DNA from 2 places in the Methylobacterium sp. 1A genome. Region 2 is predicted to be linked to the other one. Evidence: predicted binding sites of a transcription regulator. Region 2 holds the regulator's gene; the other holds the start of a gene.
What was found. The regulator LexA, encoded in region 2, represses DNA repair genes until DNA is damaged. The targets are predictions, from matches to a motif close to TGTTCNNNNTGTGTTCNG.

Region 1 (4,115 bases), 360 kb from region 2:
GAAGGCGAGCCCGGGCAGGGCGCGCAGCCGCGCCGCCGCCGCGACGGGATCGATGAAGGGGATCTCTCGGGTCCACATGACCGGGTTCGGGGCCGCCATCCTCGAGCTGTGCGTCGTGCGCTGCCGTCGCACAGGCGATGCCGCGGGGGAAGCGGCAGTTCCACGCAGGCCCCGCCGCCGCGCGCGGGCGGGCCGTGTCCGGGGCGCAGGGCCGCGCCGCCCAATCCTGATGTGGGGTCTGAGGAACCGGCCGCAAAGCTTTGCCGTAGCGATAGGATCTTTGTCAGGGCTCAGGCTCGCGCGCAGGGCCGGGCACCCCTGCGGCGGCCGGCCTCGCGCGGAGGCGCGGGAGCCTGTATAGGAGCGCGACCCCGAATTCCTGGTCCCGCGCGCCGGGCGGCCGATCGCCCCGCCGGACTGTCCGACCCGAATGCCATGACCGCCACGCCCGCTCCCCGCGGCCCCGCTCCCGGCGCCGCCCCGAAAATCTCGTTCGTCTCGCTGGGCTGCCCCAAGGCGCTGGTCGATTCCGAGCGGATCCTCACCCACCTGCGCGCGGAGGGCTACGAGCTGGCCCGGCGGCACGACGGCGCCGACGTGGTGATCGTCAACACCTGCGGCTTCCTCGATTCCGCCAAGGCGGAGTCGCTCTCGGCCATCGGCGAGGCCATGGCGGAGAACGGCCGCGTCATCGTCACCGGCTGCATGGGCGCGCAGCCGGAGGAGATCCGCGAGAAGTACCCCGACCTCCTGGCGGTGACCGGGCCCCAGGCCTACGAGTCTGTGGTGGCGGCCGTCCACGAGGCGGTGCCGCCGGCCCACGACCCGTTCCTCGACCTCGTGCCGCCGCAGGGGATCAAGCTCACCCCGCGCCACTACGCCTACCTGAAGATCTCGGAGGGGTGCAGCAACCGCTGCAGCTTCTGCATCATCCCGAGCTTGCGCGGGAACCTCGTCAGCCGCCCCGCCGCCGACGTGCTGCGCGAGGCCGAGAAACTGGTGAAGGCCGGCGTGAAGGAGCTGCTGGTCGTCAGCCAGGACACCAGCGCCTACGGCGTCGACATCCGCTACAGTGAGAGCCCGTGGCGCGACCGCCAGGTCCGCGCCAAGTTCTACGACCTCACCAAGGAACTCGGCGAGCTCGGCGCCTGGGTGCGGCTGCACTACGTCTACCCCTACCCGCACGTGGACGAGGTCATCCCGCTGATGGCCGAGGGCAAGGTGCTCCCCTACCTCGACATGCCGCTCCAGCACGCGAGCCCCTCCGTGCTCAAGCGCATGCGCCGCCCCGGCAACCAGGAGCGCCAGCTCGACCGGATCCGCAGCTGGCGGCAGACCTGCCCGGACCTCGCTATCCGCTCGACCTTCATCGTCGGCTTCCCCGGCGAGACCGAGGCCGAGTTCGAGGAGCTGCTCGCTTGGCTGCAGGAGGCCAAGCTCGATCGCGTCGGCTGCTTCGAGTACGAGCCGGTGGCCGGCGCCACCGCCAACGCGCTGGGCGACCTCGTGCCGCCGGCGGTGAAGGCCGAGCGCAAGCGCCGGTTCATGGAGACCCAGAACGGCATCGCGCTCCGGCTGCAGCGGGCCAAGGTCGGCAAGCGGCTGCCCGTCATCGTCGATTCCGTCGAGGGCGGGGTGGCGCGGGGCCGGTCCAAGGCCGACGCGCCGGAGATCGACGGCACCGTCCACGCCGCCTTCCGGCGCCCGGTGCGGGTCGGCGACATCGTCACGGTGAAGATCGACCGGGCCGAGGCCTACGACCTCTACGGCAGCGTCGCCTGACGGCAGACCCCGTCTTTGCGAGCGCAGCGAAGCAATCCAGGGATGCGCTGCGCTCGAGAACGTCGCGCTGCGCTCGCGATGACGGGCGCGGACCGGACTCCTGTTGACGCCGCGTCCGGCGCGGCTTGACCCCGCCCGCCCCGCGCGGTCTTTCGGAACAGATCAGGAACTTGGTCGGGACCCGAGGCGGCGATGGATCCGGAGGTCGCGCTCCGAAAGATCATCCACATCGACATGGACGCGTTCTACGCCTCCGTGGAGCAGCGCGACGACCCGTCGCTGCGCGGCCGGCCGCTGGCGGTCGGCGGCTCCCGGGAGCGCGGGGTGGTGGCCGCTGCGAGCTACGAGGCCCGAAAATTCGGTGTCCGCTCCGCCATGCCGTCGGCCACCGCGCGACGGCTGTGCCCGGACCTGCTGTTCGTGAAGCCGCGCTTCGAGGTCTACCGGGCAGTCTCCGAGGAGATCCGGGCGGTCTTCGCCCGGCACACGGCCATCATCGAGCCGGTGGCCCTCGACGAGGCCTATCTCGACGTCACCGAGAACCTCCAGGGCCTCCCGACGGCGACGGCCGTGGCGAAGGCGATCCGGGCCGAGATCCTGGAGCGCACCGGGCTCATCGCCTCGGCCGGGGTCTCGTACAACAAGTTCCTCGCCAAGGTGGCGTCCGACCACCGCAAGCCCGACGCCCTGTTCGTCATCACTCCCGCCATGGGGCCGGACTTCGTGGCGGCGCTGCCGATCGGCCGGTTCCACGGCGTCGGCCCGGTCACCGAGGCGAAGATGAAGCGGCTCGGGATCGAGACCGGGGCGGATCTGCGCGCCTGGACGCCGGAGCGCCTGCGCGAGACCTTCGGCTCCGCGGGCGCCTACTACCACGCGGTCGCCCGCGGGATCGACGCGCGGCCGGTCCGCGCCCACCGGGTGCGCAAGTCGATCGGGGCCGAGACCACCTTCTCGGACGACACCGCCGCTTTCGAGGTCCTGGCCGCCCGGCTGGCGCCGCTGTTCGACAAGGTCTGGGCGGGCGCCGACGCCAAGGGCATGCGCGCCCGGACCGTGACCCTGAAGCTCAAGTTCTCGGATTTCGCGCAGGTCACCCGGGCGAAGTCCCTCGCCGTGCCGGTGGCCGACCGGGCCGCCCTGGAGCGGATCGGCCTCGACCTGCTCGCCGGCCTGTTCCCCCTGCGCCGCAGCGCGCGGCTGATCGGGGTGTCGCTGTCGGGCTTCGCGCAGGACGCGCCCGAGGCGCCGCTCCAGCTCGGGCTGGCGCTCTGACACGGCCTCCGGGGCAGGCCCACGCTCCGTCATCACGGGCGCAGCGAAGTGGCCCCGGGCAGCAGGACATCGGTCAGCGTGGCGCTGCCCTGGATCGCCTCGCTCCACTCGCAACGACGACGGTTGGGAAGCGATCAACCGGAAAGCGATAGAGCCGCCGCCGTCATGCACGACACGGCGCCTGTGCGGTTCCGCACGTCGGGAAGGCCGGGTCGATCGCAGAGCGGAGCGATCCGGTCTGGATCAGGGTTTCTCGAGCCCGCGCGAACACAAGGACCCTGTCGATGCCGAAGCACGCCCGCCTGGCCCTGGCCGCCGCGCTTCTATCGGCCCTCGCGGCGGGCGCCGCCCGCGCGGACGGCACATCCGCTTTCGGGGCCGCCAACGCGGCCCAACTCCGGGGCTACACCGCGAGCCCGGCCCAGGTCTACGTTCCGGCAGGCGGCCCGAGCGCCAGGCCCGCGGCCCCCGCACCGCAGCGGCCGAAGGCGCCGGCGCGCAGTCGCTGAGATCGACCCGGGCCGCACCGGCTCGGGCATCCGGTCACGCGTTCTCGGTCACGCGTTCTTGCGCGGCCGGTGGTCGGGGTCGACGCCGCCGTCGAGCTTCGTCTCGTTGTCGACGTCGCCCTCGAAGGTCGAATCCGCCTGCAGATCCGCCGGGTCGGCGCCGCTCATCCCCTTCGAGGTGCCGATCCCGGGATTGCCCTTGAGGTCGGCGTCCGTGGGCGTGTCGGTCTTCGGGTGCTTGGATGACATGCAGGCTCCTGTCGGATGCTGATGTCGGGCCAACGCGTCGGCGCGGGGCCGGTCTCCCGCGCGGCGTGCGGCGGTTCGCCTCCCGGTCCCCGCACGCCCTCAGCCGATCTCCGCCGCGGCGATCCGGCGGACGCCCGCCGCCTCCATCCGCGCCCAGGCCCGCGCGAGCGACCCGTCCACGTCGATCCCGCGCACCGCGTCCGCCACCACGAGGACGTCGAACCCCGCGTCGCGCGCGTCGAGCGCGCTCCAGGCGACGCAGAAATCGGTGGCGAGGCCGCACACGGCGACGCGGGTGAT
Region 2 (4,115 bases):
GCCTGCTCGGCCCGAGCTTCCAGATGTCCTTCGGCGCCGTGGCCGGGCTGATCGCCTGCGCGCGGCTGATCGACGGGCGGCTGCTCGTGCGCCCGGGGGCCGGGCGGATCGGGCGGCTCGTCGGGACCGGCCTGTCGGCGATCACCGGGACCCTGGCCACGACCCTGGTGGCGCAGGTCGCGACGGCCCCCTTCGCCACCTACCACTTCCAGACGGTCCAGCCCTTCGGCCTCGTCGGCAACGCCCTGACCCTGCCGCTCGTCTCCCTGGTGGTGATGCCCGCCGCGGTGATCGGCTGCCTCGCCTATCCCTTCGCCCTCGACCGGCCGGTCTGGTGGCTGATGGGGCAGGCGGTGGCCGGGATGCTGGCGATCTCGGACTGGATCGCCGGGTTCGAGCGGGCGGTCCTGGTGCTGCCGGCCTTCGGCGCCGGGGCGCTGGCCCTGCTGACCGCCGGCCTGCTGCTGGGGACGCTGCCGGCCTCGCGCCTGCGCTGGCTCGCCGTGCCGCCGGTCCTGCTCGGGCTCGTCCTCGCGGCCCGGCCCGACCACTACGACCTCTACGTCGACCGGCAGGGCGCGGGGGCCGCGGTGCGGGGCCCGGACGGGCGGCTCGCGGCCCTCGGCAGCCCTTCGGGCTTCGTCCTCGAGCAGTGGCTGAAGGCGGACGGCGACGGGCGGCGGTCCGCGGCGCTGATCGTCCGGTCGGGCAGCGGGCGCTGCGACCGGCTCGGCTGCACCGCCCGGCTGCCGGACGGGCGGGCGGTCGCCCTGGTCCGGGACCGGCGGGCCTTCCCGGAGGATTGCGCCCGCGCCGCGGTGCTGATCACGGGCCTCGCGGCGCCGCCGACCTGCACGGGGCCGCTGGTGATCGACCGGCGCGTCCTCGCCGCCCGCGGGGCCGTGGCCCTCCGGATCGACGGCGACGGCTTCGCCGCGCGCTACGCCCGGAACGACGGCCGCGCCGTGCCCTGGCAGCCGGCCGCCGGGCGCGGGCCTGGACCGCCGCGGCCGGTCACCGCGGAGCCGGGCGACCGCCCCGCGGAGGACGGGGTCGCCGCGACGCCGGAGGCCGACGCCGCGCCGGGCGGAGACCTCGCCCCCGGCGACGCGCCGGCCGAGCCGCTTCAGTAGCGGCGGACGAGGCTCACGAGGCGGCCCTGGATCCGGACCCGGTCGGGCCCGAGCACGCGGGTCTCGTAGGCCGGGTTGGCGGCCTCGAGGGCGATCGACGAGCCGCGGCGGCGCAGGCGCTTGAGCGTCGCCTCCTCGTCGTCGATCAGTGCCACGATGATGTCGCCGGTATTGGCCGTCTCCTGCTTGCGGATGACCACGAGGTCGCCGTCCAGGATGCCCGCCTCGACCATCGAGTCGCCGCGCACCTCGAGGGCGTAGTGCTCGCCGCCGGCCACGAAGTCCGGCGACAGGGTGATGGCGTGGCTCTGGTTCTGGATCGCCGAGACGGGCGTACCGGCCGCGATCCGGCCCATGACCGGGATCGAGATGGCGCGGCCGGACTCGTCGATCATCCGCGTGCTCGCCGGGGCCGGCGGCTGCTTGGACTTACCGCCCTCGACCACGCTCGGCGTGAAGCGGCGCGGCTCGACGGGGGCCTGAGTCGCCGGAGCGGCCTGGGTCAGGCTCTCGGGGATCCGGATCACCTCGATGGCGCGCGCCCGATTGGGGAGGCGCCGGAGGAAGCCGCGCTCCTCGAGCGCCGTGATCAGCCGGTGGATGCCGGATTTCGACTTGAGATCGAGGGCATCCTTCATCTCGTCGAACGACGGCGGGACACCGCATTCCTGCATCCGGCTCTGGATGAATCGCAGGAGGTCCAGCTGCTTGCGCGTGAGCATCGACGGGGGACTCGCGGCTTGGCGGACCGCCACGTGACGGTCTCCGAAACAAATCACGAACAGGTTAAACGTTCCGCAAGTGTTCCGCAAGAGCGGCACCGCTCGGCCCGGCGCGCCGCGGCGCGCCCGCGGGAGTAAGGTCGAGAAACGCATTGACGGCGCAAGCGGAGCCGTTTCAATGCATCGCGGCGCCCCGCCGGGAAGGCGGCGGATCCGGGGCGCGGGCTGGGACCCTCTTGGAATGACGAGGATGCGACGACCCGCAGCTCTGCTGCCCCTCGGCCTCGCCGCCCTCGGCCTCGCCGGCTGCACCACCGGATTCTCCTACATCTCGCGGAACTACGTGGCGCTCACTCCCCAGGTCGTCACGATCGGCTGCAAGGAGCCCTACGAGGTCTACGACAACCGGCAGCTGCGCCGGATGCTGATCGTGTCCAACGCCCTGCGCGAGTATACCGGCTGCAACCTGAGCGAGGTCCGGATCGATCCGGAGCCGGGCGCCACCCGGGTGAAGCGCTTCCGCACCGCCGCCCGGGCCTATCTCGACGAGACCGTGCGCGAGGATTGCCGGATCACCGGCGAGACCGTGTTCGATCCGCTGAAGACTGAGTTCGCCTACGCCTGCGACGCGCCGATCGAGAAGCGCGGCACCGTGGTCCCCCGCCTGCCGGGCCGCAATCCGGGCCTCGGCGTGCGCTGACGGCTGGCGGCGCGTCCTCAGGCGCCCGGCTTCGGGAAGGTCCGCTCCGCGGCGTCGCCGGCGGCGGCCAGCAGGGCGCGGGCGAAGGCCCGGGCCTCCGTCCGGTCGAGCACGATCGCGGCGGTGACCGGCGCACCGCCGAGGTCGGCGAGGGCGAGTTCCAGGCGCACCCCGTCGGGCACGGCGCTCGCCTGAAGGCTCCAGCCGGAGCCCCGGTCCGTGCTCTCCGCCATCGTGTTCCTCCCGCATGCCCGGCACGGCGCCGCGCGCCCACCGGAACGGCCAGGCCCGGGACCGCTCCCGGAGCCGCGCTCCGATCTTCCCTGCCTCGCCTGTCCGCGTTCCTCAAGGCCACAGGCCGCGCAGGGGTGGAGATGCGCGCCGTCGCGGATGCCGGCGGCCGCATCGCGGCGACGCGGGGCGGCACGGGTCCGCGCCCGCGCCGCAGCGCGGGCGAGGGCAGGGGCGGCCGGGATGGGAGCCGGCTTCGGGGCGATTGACGCGAGGCCGCCGATGATGTCTCCCGCGGGCTCCGATCAGGTGGAGTTCGAACATGCAAGAGATCTGGTTCCGCACGGGCGAGGCCACGGTGCTGGCGGCCGAGGGCCAGTACACCGACGCCATGCCGGAGGTGCTGATCGGCTCGGTGCGCGGCCCGGTCGGTCAGGCCTTCGCGTCGATGATGGGGCAGGTCCAGGGCCACACGCGGATGTTCGTGGTGCGCGACCTCAACCAGCTCGTGCGCCCGGCCACGATGATGACCACCAAGGTCACGATCCACACGGCCGAGTATGCCGAGCTCCTCGGCGGCGTGGTCCAGGCCGCCACCGGCGACGCGATCGTGGACTGCATCATCGAGGGCATCCTGCCGAAGGACGGGCTCGACGAGCTGTGCATGATCATCATGATCTGGCTCGATCAGCGCTGCGCCGAGGACGACAACCTCGACCAGAAGGACCTCTACCGGACCAACTACGAGGCCACGAAACTCGCCATCGCCCGCGCCCTCAAGGGCGAGCCCACGGTCGACGAGCTGATCGCCAACCGGAAGACCGTGAAGCACTACGCGCTCGACGGCGTGATCGAGTACTGAGCGGCCGCTCGGCGGGGCACGCCGCCCCGTCATCGCGCGGCGAAGCGCGTCGGGGCAGCGCGCGTTCGGTGACCGTGGCGCCGCCTGGATCGCTTCGCTGCGCTGGCAAGGAGGGGGCCAGCCCGGTTCCTTCGATGGTTTGTGGGTCAACCCGGTCCCGACGCACGCCCCACGGGCGTGCGTGCGTAGAGATCGGCCACGGCACACTCGAGGCCGAAGACGGGGAGCGCCAGACGATCATCCCCGGTGAGGCGGGTGCGGGTCCAAGTCTCACCGCTGCGCACGGAAAGAGACAGTGCGCAGCTCCTCTGCTCGATCAGAAGCACGGCCTGACAGAGCGGCAACGCCTCGTAGCCCGCGCGCTTGACGTCGATCTTCGTCCGGTGCGTACCGGGCAGCTTCCGGTGATCGCTCGGCGAGAGGATCTCGGCGGCGAGGTAACAGCCCTCGACCACGTTCTGGTCGGG

Region 1: a site for LexA is predicted at 1,936-1,953, ahead of dinB (DNA polymerase IV). Genes of this name have one in related genera too.

What each region holds. Positions count from the first base shown of each region.
Region 1 covers NZ_JBYQVE010000001.1:3,447,107-3,451,221, reverse strand. Annotated here, with positions in the region: gene pabB (aminodeoxychorismate synthase component I) at 1-78, opposite strand, end outside; gene rimO (30S ribosomal protein S12 methylthiotransferase RimO) at 436-1,782, shown strand; gene dinB (DNA polymerase IV) at 1,975-3,057, shown strand; gene ACX9MN_RS16795 (hypothetical protein) at 3,342-3,566, shown strand; gene ACX9MN_RS16790 (hypothetical protein) at 3,615-3,815, opposite strand; gene pncA (bifunctional nicotinamidase/pyrazinamidase) at 3,915-4,115, opposite strand, start outside.
Region 2 covers NZ_JBYQVE010000001.1:3,090,680-3,094,794, forward strand. Annotated here, with positions in the region: gene ACX9MN_RS15100 (ComEC/Rec2 family competence protein) at 1-1,133, shown strand, start outside; gene lexA (transcriptional repressor LexA) at 1,127-1,855, opposite strand; gene ACX9MN_RS15110 (hypothetical protein) at 2,106-2,555, shown strand; gene ACX9MN_RS15115 (hypothetical protein) at 2,573-2,788, opposite strand; gene fae (formaldehyde-activating enzyme) at 3,109-3,648, shown strand; gene ACX9MN_RS15125 (Uma2 family endonuclease) at 3,795-4,115, opposite strand, start outside.